4 regions of the Brenneria tiliae genome follow, and region 4 is predicted to be linked to each of the others. Evidence: predicted binding sites of a transcription regulator. Region 4 holds the regulator's gene; each other region holds the start of a gene.
The links. The regulator CRP, encoded in region 4, controls carbon source genes, mostly activating them, when cyclic AMP is high. The targets are predictions, from matches to a motif close to ATGTGANNNNNNTCACAT.
Positions count from the first base shown of each region.

Region 1: epd (erythrose-4-phosphate dehydrogenase) is a predicted target of CRP. The motif match lies at 1,589-1,606, and genes of this name have one in related genera.
Region 2: deoC (deoxyribose-phosphate aldolase) is a predicted target of CRP. The motif match lies at 1,235-1,252, and genes of this name have one in related genera.
Region 3: MFP24_RS19140 (ABC-F family ATPase) is a predicted target of CRP. The motif match lies at 1,338-1,355, and genes of this name have one in related genera.

Region 1 is NZ_JAKPCB010000100.1:151,388-154,540, forward strand. It holds gene tkt (transketolase) at 1-1,388, shown strand, start outside; gene epd (erythrose-4-phosphate dehydrogenase) at 1,742-2,758, shown strand; gene pgk (phosphoglycerate kinase) at 2,831-3,153, shown strand, end outside.
Region 2 is NZ_JAKPCB010000103.1:149,665-152,817, reverse strand. It holds gene fucP (L-fucose:H+ symporter permease) at 1-217, opposite strand, end outside; gene rbsK (ribokinase) at 231-1,160, opposite strand; gene deoC (deoxyribose-phosphate aldolase) at 1,359-2,039, shown strand; gene deoR (DNA-binding transcriptional repressor DeoR) at 2,079-2,858, shown strand; gene MFP24_RS21540 (serine hydrolase) at 2,847-3,153, opposite strand, start outside.
Region 3 is NZ_JAKPCB010000102.1:103,030-106,182, forward strand. It holds gene MFP24_RS19140 (ABC-F family ATPase) at 1-1,318, opposite strand, end outside; gene MFP24_RS19145 (GNAT family N-acetyltransferase) at 1,537-2,067, shown strand; gene elaB (stress response protein ElaB) at 2,187-2,498, opposite strand; gene nuoN (NADH-quinone oxidoreductase subunit NuoN) at 2,904-3,153, opposite strand, start outside.
Region 4 is NZ_JAKPCB010000096.1:48,146-51,298, reverse strand. It holds gene MFP24_RS10230 (polysaccharide lyase) at 1-227, opposite strand, end outside; gene crp (cAMP-activated global transcriptional regulator CRP) at 876-1,508, opposite strand; gene MFP24_RS10220 (OsmC family protein) at 1,825-2,232, shown strand; gene MFP24_RS10215 (phosphoribulokinase) at 2,273-3,142, opposite strand.

The sequences.
Region 1 (3,153 bases), on a different contig from region 4:
CGCGTTTTGAGTCTTACGGCTGGCATGTGGTACGCGGCGTGGACGGACACGATGCGGAGGCCGTCAAGCGCGCTATCAGCGAGGCCCGGCTGGTGACCGACAAGCCGTCACTGCTGCTGTGTAAAACCGTGATTGGTTTCGGTTCGCCGAACAAGGCCGGCACGCACGATTCCCACGGCGCGCCGCTGGGCGACGGCGAAGTCGCCGCGTCCCGCGAACAGCTGGGATGGAAGTACCCGCCGTTTGAAATTCCGGCGGAGATTTACGCCGAGTGGGATGCGAAAGCCGCCGGCCAGCGTAAAGAAGCCGCCTGGGATGAGCTTTTTGCCGCCTATGCCAGCGCTTACCCGGATCTGGCCGCGGAATTCAAGCGCCGTACCGACGGCGCCCTGCCGGATAACTGGCAGGCCGACGCGCAGAAATTCATTGAACAGTTGCAGGCGACCCCGGCGAAGATCGCCAGCCGTAAAGCCTCGCAGAACGCGCTGGAAGCCTACGGTAAACTGCTGCCGGAATTCCTCGGCGGCTCCGCCGATCTGGCGCCAAGCAACCTGACCATCTGGTCCGGTTCCAAATCGCTGGATAAAGACCATGCCGGCAACTATATCCACTACGGCGTGCGTGAATTCGGCATGACGGCGATTGCCAACGGTATCGCGCTGCACGGCGGCTTTATTCCCTATACCGCTACCTTCCTGATGTTTGTGGAATACGCCCGTAATGCGGTGCGCATGGCGGCGCTGATGAAAATCCGCAGCATTTACGTCTATACCCATGACTCCATCGGTCTTGGCGAAGACGGTCCGACTCACCAGCCCGTTGAGCAGTTGGCCAGCCTGCGGGTGACGCCCAACCTGAGCGCCTGGCGTCCGGCGGATCAGGTGGAAACCGCGGTGGCGTGGAAATATGCCATTGAGCGTCAGGACGGCCCGACGGCGTTGATACTGTCGCGTCAGAATCTGGCTCAGCAGGATCGTACCGCCCAGCAGCTGGCCGATGTGGCGAAAGGCGCCTATGTGCTGAAAGACGGCGGTGGCCAGCCGGATGTGATCCTGATTGCCACCGGTTCCGAAGTCGAACTGGCGGTGGGCGCCTATGACAAGCTGACGGCGGAAGGGCGCAAGGTGCGCGTGGTGTCGATGCCGTCCACCGACGCGTTCGACAAGCAGGATGCGGCCTACCGTGAAGCGGTGCTGCCGCAGGCGGTGACGGCGCGCGTGGCGATCGAAGCGGGCATTGCGGACTACTGGTACAAGTATGTCGGCCTGAACGGCGCGATTGTCGGGATGACGAGCTTCGGCGAGTCCGCTCCGGCAGAGCTGCTGTTTGAAGAGTTCGGCTTCACCGTGGATAACGTGGTGGCGAAGGCTAAAGCGTTGTTGCAGTAAGTTCCACACCGGCGCGATAGCCGCCATCCGAGCCGCCAGAGCGATCTGGCGGCTTTTTGCTGGCTGTCCCTGCCGCTCCACCACCTTCCAGCTCGCCGTTCGCCAGGTAGAAATATGATGTGCGTCACTCTTCTGGCACCCGCCGAGTGAGAATATTTCTTTTGCAGGCTAATTCGTTTATGCTAGCTGAAGCGTTTCAGTTGTGATGTTGGTCGCACTTCATCAGCCGCTATCGGGCCATCTTCCAGAGGGAAGCGGCGCGGATGGTCAGGAAGCACAAGAAGCGGTTTATTCCTTGTGGCGTACTGACTATCCTATGAGCTTGACGCGACCACCAAAACACAGGGAGTTCCATGACGATCCGTATTGCGATAAACGGTTTTGGCCGAATTGGCCGCAATGTTCTGCGTGCGCTGTATGAATCGGGCCGCCGGGCGGAAATTGCGGTGGTAGCCATCAATGAACTGGCAAGCGCGGAGGGGATCGCCCACCTGCTCAAGTATGACTCCAGCCACGGACGTTTCTCCTGGGATGTCCGTCAGGAATGCGATCAACTGTATGTCGGAGAGGATTGCATCCGACTGTTGCATCAGGCCGATATCCAGCAGTTGCCCTGGCGTGAGCTCGGCGTTGACGTGGTGCTGGATTGCAGCGGGGTATACGGCAGCCGTGAAGACGGCGAAGCGCATCTGGCGGCGGGGGCGAAGAAGGTGCTTTTTTCGCACCCTGGAACGGCCGATCTGGATGCCACCGTGGTGTTCGGCGTCAATCATCAAAATTTACAAGCCGAACACCGTATCGTGTCGAATGCATCCTGCACCACCAACTGCATTATTCCCATTATTAAACTGTTGGATGACGCGTTTGGCATTGAAAATGGCACGGTAACGACGATCCACTCGTCGATGAACGATCAGCCGGTGATTGACGCCTATCATCACGATCTACGGCGTACCCGCGCCGCCAGCCAGTCCATTATTCCGGTGGATACCAAACTGGCGGTGGGGATAACGCGGATTTTCCCGCAGTTCGTCGATCGTTTTGAGGCGATATCCGTTCGGGTGCCGACGATTAACGTCACGGCGATTGATTTGAGCGTTAGCGTGAAGCAAGCAGTAAATGTTAATGAAATCAATGCACTATTTCAAAAATCAGCGCATGAGGCATTTCGTGGTATAGTTGATTATACCGAATTGCCGTTGGTTTCGGCCGATTTTAACCACGATCCGCACAGTGCTATCGTTGATGGCACGCAGACTCGGGTCAGTGGTCAGCACCTGATTAAAACGCTGGTCTGGTGCGATAACGAATGGGGTTTTGCCAACCGGATGTTGGATACAACCCGGGCGATGGCAACCTGCGGTTTCTAGTACGAGGGTATTGGTCGGCGATCAATACCTCGCTCAAGCAACTTTAAAAGAGAATCAACAAGAGGATTCACCATGTCTGTAATTAAGATGACCGATCTGGATCTGGCCGGCAAACGTGTACTGATCCGCGCGGATCTGAACGTGCCGGTAAAAGAAGGTAAAGTGACGTCCGATGCGCGTATCCGCGCTTCTCTGCCGACCATCGAAAGCGCGCTGAAACAGGGTGCCCGCGTGATGGTGACTTCCCACCTGGGACGTCCGACCGAAGGAGAATACAACGAAGAGTTTTCTCTGCTGCCGGTGGTCAATTACCTGAAAGAGAAATTGTCTTCCCCGGTTCGTCTGGCAAAAGATTATCTTGATGGCGTAGACGTTGCTGAAGGCGAACTGGTCGT
Region 2 (3,153 bases), on a different contig from region 4:
GGATGGCAATCAGAAAATAACCGCCGTAAAAGGCGCTTTGCACCAGCGCGCTGGCGAAATCGCTCAGTTCAAACACGCTTTTAAACTGCGTAATCAAAATATCGTTCAGACTGGCGGCGCAGCCCCATAGCGGGAACAGGCACGACAGCAAAATAAACTGAAACAGCGGCGTCTTGTTCAGATAGCCATCTGGCATTTGGATAATGTCCTGGCGCATAATTTTTCCCCGGTTAGTTGGCGAGAGCATGACTGGCAAGAAAATCCTGGAATTGCGCCGCGTCCGGATAAGCACGCTGGGTGCCTTTCCCGGTAACGCTGTAGGCGGCAAACGCGGAGGCGTACTTCATCGCCTGTTCTATATCCCCATCTTTTACCCAGTAGTGCGCAAAGCAGCCGATAAAAGCATCGCCGGCGCCGCTGGTATCAATGGCATGAACGCTGACCGGCTTGACGTGGCGCACCTGCTCGCCCGCCATCCACACCGAACCGCGATGCCCCATGGTGATAATCAGGTTCTTCAGCCCCTTGGCCAGCAGTGAACGCCCTGCCCGCAAAATGTTCTCTTCGCTATCGACCGGCATGCCGGTCAGGATCTCCAGTTCGGTTTCGTTCGGCATAAAGAAATCGCACTGGCAGGCATAGCCGATATCCAGCTCGCGGGAGGCCGGAGCCGGATTGAGAATGACCGGAATCTGGTGCCGACGGGCAAAATCGATGGCGTAATAAACGCTTTCCAGCGGGATCTCCAATTGGAGAATGATCAATTTACAGCGCATAAGCGATTGCGCGGCCGCATCGATATCCCGGGCGGAGAGATGCGCGTTCGCGCCCTTGATAATCAAAATCCGGTTGTGCGACGACTTATCGACAAAGATCGGCGCCACGCCGCTTGATGTCCCGCTCACCGCCGTGACATAGCGGGTTTCCACCCCGAAATGCCGCAGGTTTTTTACCGTGTTGTCGGCGAAGAGATCGTCCCCGACCCGGCTGACCATCATCACCGACGCCCCCAGCTTGGCGGCGGCAACCGCCTGATTAGCCCCCTTGCCGCCGCAGCCGATCTCGAAATCGGGGGCTTCCAGCGTTTCGCCTGTTTTAGGCATGTCGTTAATGTAGGTGATGAGATCCACCATATTTGAACCAATGACGGCAATATCCATAACGTTTTTCCCCTGGTATTTTCTTGCCTATTAAATGTTAGCGTTATGACAATAACAATTCGATTTTGTTATTAATGTGACATTGATCGCAGGTAAAAGGGTGTTTTTTGAGTGGATAGAAACAATTAAGATTGATAACGGCCGGCAAATGTTATAATTATAACAATGTATTTTATTGAACAGTCAAAGGAGTCAGACATGACCACTGAAAACCGCGATTACGCACGCTATATCGACCATACCCTGCTGGCCGCCGACGCCACCGAACAACAGATCATCAGGCTGTGCGACGAGGCGAAAGCGCATCGCTTCTACGCGGTTTGCGTTAACTCAGGCTACGTCCCGCTGGCCGCCAGAGAGTTGCAGGGCTCTTCCGTCCAGGTGTGTTCGGTGATTGGTTTCCCGTTGGGAGCGGGTCTGACGTCGTCCAAGGTCTTTGAAGCCCGGGCCGCCATTGACGCCGGCGCCCGGGAAATCGATATGGTGATTAACGTCGGCTGGCTGAAAAGCGGCAATATCAGCGCCGTTAAAGCCGATATTCAGGCCGTGCGCGAGGTTTGCGCCGCCATACCGTTGAAGGTAATATTGGAAACCTGCCTGCTTGACGATGAACAAATCGTGCTGATTTGTGAAATATGCCGTGAGCTGAATGTGGCTTTCGTGAAGACATCCACCGGATTCAGCACCGGCGGCGCCCGCGAAGAACAGGTGAAACTGATGCGCAAAACGGTCGGCCCGGAGATGGGCGTGAAAGCCTCCGGCGCGGTACGCGATCGGCAAACGGCGGAAATCATGATCCGGGCGGGGGCGACCCGCATCGGCACCAGCTCCGGGGTGGCTATCGTTTCCGGCGAGTCGGTCGCGGCAGGAAGCTACTAAACGCTCGCCCGTGCCAACGGGCGCATCACAGGGAATCATATGGAAACGCGGCGCGAAGAACGGATTAACAGACTTGCTCAGGCTTTGAAAAAAGCGGACAAACTTCATCTTAAAGACGCCGCCCGGCTCTTGGGCGTTTCCGAGATGACCGTTCGCCGCGATCTGAGCGCCGAACCGGCGGCGGTGGTGTTGCTTGGCGGCTATGTGGTCAGTGATTTGAAAAGCGGCAATGTCACCAATTACTTCGTATCCGACCAGCAGAGCAAGCACGTGGCGGAAAAGCAGGCGGCGGGAGAAGTCGCCGCCCGGTTGATTGAGGCGAACGACACGGTTTTTTTCGATTGCGGCACCACCACGCCCTTTATCATTGAAGCCATAGCGGACGAACTGCCTTTTACCGCTATTTGCTATTCGCTGAACACCTTTCTGGCATTACAGGAAAAAGCCGCCTGCAAAGTGATTCTGTGCGGCGGGCAATTTCACCCGGACAACGCCATTTTCACCCCCCTCGGCCAGTGCAACGAGCTGGATAATATCTGCCCGAACAAGGCGTTTATTTCCGCGGCGGGCATCGACCTTGACGCCGGCGCCACCTGCTTCAACTTTGCCGAATTGAGTATGAAACACCGGGCGCTGGCCATGTCGCAACGGGCCATTCTGGTTAGCGACGATAGCAAATTCGGCCAGATCAAACCGGCGCGCATCGGCCCGCTTACCCTGTTCGATACCCTGATAACCAACCGTGAGCCGACCGCCGACTATATCCGCTACTGCAACAGCAACGGCATTGTGTTGCTAAGTCAACCGTTAACCGAATAAGCCGCCAAACCACTGCTGAAGTTTTATCAGCACCGCATCCCATAAGCGGCTGAAAATCCCGGCCTGGGGGATATCGTCCAGCGCCACCAGCTGTCGCTGCCCGATGCTTTTACCCTCCAGCTGAAAATCGATGGTGCCCACCACCTGATTTTTCGCCAACGGCGCGGACAGCTGCGGCTGAAGCAGCGTAAAGCTGGCCTTGAGATTTTTCATCTGCCCTTTGGGGATGGTCAGCGCGGTATCTTGCGCCACGCCGAGCCGGGCCTCTTTCTGGGTGCCGAACCACACCCGCTGC
Region 3 (3,153 bases), on a different contig from region 4:
ACAGCACTTTGACCTTCTTCCTGATATCATCCTGGCTGAACAGCAAACGGCCCAGCACGCTGCGCACCGCCTGTTCATCATCCCTTTCCTGCTTCCACTGGCTCATCCAGTCGAATACCGTCAGCGCGTCATCAAACTCGTATTCATGATCCTGGGCGTAATAGCCGATCTTGACATTTTCCGACCATTTCACGCCGCCGCTATCCGGCGGGAGATCGCCGACCAGCGTTTTCAGCAGCGTCGATTTACCGATGCCGTTGGTCCCTAAAATCGCGACCTTTTCACCCACTTCCACCATCAGATTCAATTTGCTGAACAGCGGTGCGCCATCAAACCCTTTCGCCAGCGCCTCCACTTCCAGCGCGTTACGGAACAGTTTCTTATCCTGGTCGAAGCGAATAAACGGGTTCTGGCGGCTGGAAGCCTTCACCTCTTCCAGCTGGATTTTATCAATCTGCCGGGCGCGGGAGGTCGCCTGTTTGGATTTAGAGGCGTTGGCGCTAAAACGGCTGACGAAAGACTGCAGCTCGGAAATCTGCGCTTTTTTCTTGGCGTTGTCCGCCAGCAGACGTTCACGCGACTGGGTGGCGGCGGTCATGTATTCGTCATAGTTGCCGGGATAAATACGCAGTTCGCCGTAGTCCAGGTCCGCCATATGGGTACACACCATATTCAGAAAGTGACGGTCGTGGGAAATGATGATCATGGTGCTGTTACGATCGTTCAGCACCTGCTCCAGCCAGCGGATGGTGTCGATATCCAGGTTGTTGGTCGGTTCATCCAGCAGCAGAATATCCGGATCGGCGAACAGCGCCTGCGCCAGCAGCACGCGCAGTTTCCAGCCCGGCGCCACTTCGCTCATCGGGCCGTAGTGCTGTTCCACGGGAATGCCGACGCCCAGCAGCAGTTCGCCGGCGCGGGCTTCCGCGCTGTAACCGTCCATCTCGCCGTACTGCACTTCCAGATCGGCCACTTTATAGCCGTCCGCTTCGCTCATTTCGGCCAGCGCATAGATACGATCGCGTTCTTCTTTTACCGTCCACAGCTCGGCATGGCCCATGATCACCGTGTCCAGCACGCTGTATTTTTCAAACGCGAACTGATCCTGGCGCAGTTTCCCCAGGCGTTCATTAGGATCGAGGAAAACGTTGCCGGCGCTCGGCGCCAAATCGCCGCCGAGGATTTTCATAAAGGTGGATTTGCCGCAGCCATTCGCGCCGATCAAACCGTAACGGTTACCGCCGCCAAATTTAACGGAAATGTTCTCAAACAACGGCTTGCTGCCGAACTGCATGGTGATATTGTTGGTACTTAACACAGCACTTACTCAAGTCAAAATGTGATATGGCACGCATTATGCCACAAGATAGCCGCATAATCGCGGTTAGTCCGGCGCGAAAACAGTAAGACATAGTTTATGCCCGGAATAGGCGGCGGTTTTACGGGACGATGTTTCTACCGCATAGCGCTTATTGACGGGGCGCCGCAGGTGTAAGTGCCGTTGCCGCAAGAAATGATCTTTATTTAGGAGCCGGAATGAAAACGCTGTATGAATTACATCATCCCCCGCACCTGCGTTTAAGCATCCAGGATGAGAACGACGCCGCCGCGCTCTTCGCGCTGATTCAGGCGGAAAAGCCCCGCCTGCGCCGTACGTTGCCCTGGCCCGATTCGGTAAAACAGATCAATGACACGCTAAACACCATCAAAACCAATCGGGATGAGTTTTTCGCCGGCGCCGCCGCGGTCTATGTCATTCGCTGGGACGGCATTATCGCCGGCATCGTTTCGTTCAATACCATCCGGGACCAGGAAGGGGTGATTGGTTACTGGATTGGCGAAAAATTTGAAGGCAAAGGCGTGGTTTCACAGGCGGTCGGCACCATGATAAAAGCCTATATCGACGCCGGGATCGTTAAGCGCTGCGTGATAAAAGCCTCGGTGGAAAACGCGCGCAGCAATGCGCTGGCGCGGCGTCTGGGATTTGCTTTTTATCGCATCGAAAAAGGGGGAGAAAAGCTTGGCGATCGGCGCATCGATCAGAATATTTACCGCTATCATCCCTGATATCGCCTGCCGTCGACCTCCCGGTTAAAAGACGAGGCCCTGATCCTGGCCGACCGCCGTGACGGGTTATTACCAAAGGTTGATACGCCGACCGCCCTATCAACCAATAGCCTTATCCACTATCGTTTGGCTAATAACAACCCGAGCACCAGCCCGACCGTCGCGCCGATGCCGATACCATGCCAGGGTTTGTCGTGTACGTAGACATCGGCTTTATCCGCCACCTGTTTGGCGCGGGCGTAGTAACTATCGGTTGCGCCAATGCGCGCTTTGACCTCAAGCAGCGCTTTCTCCGCATTCTTTTTCAGATCAAGATAGGCCTTGTCGGCCTGGTCGCCGGTGTAACGTAGCACTTCGTCCAGCGTTTCAGTCAAGAGTTTTAGATCGTCGTCGATACGAATCTCTTCAGGTTGCTTTTTTTCGGCTGCCATACAGTGCTCCCTTTCCTTATGAAAAATGGTTGTCCAGTTAACTATAGACAATTCTGCGTTTCTGTAGCGCCTTATAGGGGCAGATCATTCCGAAAGTCGGCTATTTTTATAAAAAAACGCCGGGAGCCTGGGGAATCCCCAGAAAATAATGATAAATCATCTTAAATGTTAATCGCTGAGAAAAAGTTTGAATACCTTATCATGTGATTGCATGTCGTCCCTGACGAATGGCGTTCCCTGAAAACGCCACGATAACGCCTGCCGCTCGCGGGTAAAGATAATACGCCCCACCCTGCAAAGCCGCTCGCAAGGGTGACGGGCATGGCATCGATAGCCCTCCATAAAAAACCGCCGCAGATAAAAATCCGCGGCGGTTTTCACGTCAGGCAAGGTTTTATCTTGCGGTTACATCATGGGCTGCGCCAGTTGAACCAGCCCAATCAGCGGCTGCGGGTAAACCCCCAGAAACAGCACCGCGATCGCCGAAATCAGCACCACCACGCCGCCCGCCGTCAGCGCCCAGTTGCTTGGCGTATCGCGATTCAGCATCTCCGGCGCCCGCAGATACAGGCTGACCATCACCCGCAGATAGTAGTAAAGACCGATGGCGCTCCCCAAAACCACCGTACCGGTCAACCACCACAGTTCGGCATTT
Region 4 (3,153 bases):
GTGATGACTACGGGGTAGGCGCCGCCTGACACTTTTTTACCGCTTGAGTCCAGACGCGCTGCCGCGATGATATCGACAATGTCCTGCATCGAACCGGCCGTTTTATTGACGGCGCCGGAAACGTTGCCGCCGTCGGTGGTGGCATAGCCGCCGGTATCGGCCGCCATCGCTGGTTGGCAGGCAAGACATAACAGCCCGGCGGCGGCTGAAGGCAGTAGGTATTTCATAAGGATTATCTCCTGTTGGAATATAACTTTCGTTAAGGCATTTATCGTTCCATATGCCCAGGGTAATAAGGTTGGATTTTTCGCTAAAAATGGAATATCAGTTTTCAGTTTTATCAAAAACCCGCATCAGTGTTATCACAAAAATAAAACAATTCAATACGGTGAGTTCAATGCGTCTTTTGAATAATCGAAAGGAAAGGAGGGTTCTATGAAAGCTAAATTGCCAATTAAAATTACGCATAAGATATTTATTGTTTTATTATCAATAAGTTATATTCTCATGATGGTTTTTTTTATTTCCATAGGTTTCTGTTTTCAGCAATATATTCATATAAGGTGGATTTGTCTGAAAAATCCCCCCGGATATCCATATTAATAGGGATTTTCTTAAAATAAATAAAAATGGAGTTTTATTGATCTATATTAAAATATAACTTTATAAATCATGGCTGATTTTTATTTTGCCGATATTGAAAATAATAGATTAAGCCTGTTGGTAAGGCTATTTACATTGCCGGTAAATAATTTATTTTGATAATAAATACCCTGCTCATTAACTAAGGGGTAAATATGAGACCTGCGTTGATGGTGATAAAAAAAAGCGTGAAACTCGCTTCACGCTTTTTTGTTGTAGGGTAACGGAATGGTTTAACGGGTGCCGTAAACCACAATCGTTTTACCATGTGCGGAGATCAGGTTCTGGTCTTCCAGCATTTTAAGAATACGGCCCACGGTTTCGCGTGAACAGCCGACGATTTGCCCAATTTCCTGACGGGTGATTTTTATTTGCATGCCATCGGGGTGAGTCATGGCATCGGGTTGTTTCGCCAGGTTTAATAACGTCTGAGCAATACGGCCGGTAACGTCGAGAAACGCCAGATTACCGACTTTCTCTGAAGTTACCTGTAGTCGGCTGGCCATCTGCGCCGACAGGCGCATCAGAATATCGGGATTCACCTGAATCAACTGCCGGAACTTTTTATAAGAAATTTCAGCAACTTCACAAGCCGTTTTCGCCCGTACCCAGGCGCTGCGCTCCTGACCTTCTTCAAACAGGCCAAGTTCACCGATAAAATCTCCCTGATTGAGATAAGAGAGAATCATTTCTTTGCCTTCTTCATCTTTGATCAGCACTGCGACAGAGCCTTTCACGATGTAGTAAAGCGTTTCTGCTTTTTCACCCTGGTGAATCAGCGTGCTCTTCGATGGATACTTGTGGATATGACAATGAGAAAGGAACCATTCGAGAGTCGGGTCTGTTTGCGGTTTGCCGAGAACCATTCGCTATCATCCTCTGTTGTAATTCACTGCGCAAATCACAGGGCTCAGAGTTCCCTGTACGGCGTATTACTGCTAAACATTCAAAATTCGTCTAGGAAGAATGACGTCAGGGAATATACTGGAGCCTCTATCTGGCGACATCATCATCTCCCCGGTATCTGAGTTTGTCCAGAAAAGGCAGATTCTATTTTCGTTTGTAACACAGCTTGAAGGACCTGTCTTGTGTTGTCTCGCTTCAGCATGATGAAGCTTTGGTTATAGCGTGTTTTTGTACAGTAACGATATAAATTTTCAAAAAATTTTTAGCGGAGGCGGCATGCAGGCTCGAGTAAAGTGGATTGAAGGTTTAACTTTTCTTGGTGAATCAGCGTCCGGGCATCAGGTGCTGATGGATGGCAATTCGGGAGACAAGGCGCCAAGCCCAATGGAAATGGTGTTGATGTCGGTTGGCGGCTGCAGTGCGATTGACGTGGTGTCGATCCTGCAGAAAGGCCGTCATGACGTGGCGGACTGCGAGGTTAAACTGACCTCGGAGCGGAGAACGGAAGCGCCGCGCCTGTTTACCCATATTAATCTGCATTTTATCGTGACGGGCACAGGGCTGACGGAGAAAGCGGTGGAACGGGCGGTGGCGCTCTCCGCGGAGCGCTATTGCTCGGTGGCGCTGATGCTGGATAAAGCCGTCGAGGTCACGCACAGTCATGAAGTCCGCATAGCGGGGTAATCCTCGGCGTATCGCCCGCTGGTGCTTTTGCCGCGGCGGACTATTCGATTTTTTTCCCTTCCAGCAGGCGCTGCACCAGCGGCGCCATAATCAGCTCCATCGCCAGACCCATTTTCCCGCCGGGCACCACCAGGGTGTTGATATGGGAAATAAACGATCCCTGCAACATGGCCAGCAGATAAGGGTAGTCAATATTATCCAGTTCCTGGAAATGAATCACCACGAAGCTTTCGTCCAGTGAGGGGATCGACTTGGCGGCGAACGGGTTGGAGGTATCAACGGTGGGAACGCGCTGGAAGTTGATGTGCGTGCGTGAAAACTGCGGCGTAATGTAGGTGATGTAGTCTTCCATGGAGCGCACCACCGAATCCATCACCGCTTCGCGCGAGTGTCCGCGCTCGTTCACGTCGCGAATCAGTTTCTGAATCCATTCCAGGTTGACGATCGGCACCACGCCGACCAGCAAATCGACGTGTTGCGCCACATTGTGCCTATCGGTCACCACGCCGCCGTGCAGCCCTTCATAAAACAGCACGTCGGTGGGTTCAGGCATCGGCTCCCACGGCGTGAACGTACCGGGCACCTGGTTGTAGGGGATCGCTTCATCATAGGTATGGAGATATTTACGGGTTTTACCGCTTCCGTGGCGGCCATATTCGGTAAACGACTGCTCCAGCAGGCTGAAATCATTGGCCTCCGGGCCGAAATAGCTGATATGGCGCCCGAGATCCCGCGCCTTACGTATTTCCATATCCATTTCCGGGCGGGTATAGCGGTGGAAGCTGTCACCTTCAAGCTGGGCGGCGCGCATGTTTAACTGCTGAAAAATCTTGTGGAATGCCTGGCTGGTGGTTGTGGTTCCCGCTCCGCTGGAGCCGGTAACCGCAATAATCGGATGCTGATGTGACATAAGGCGCTTCA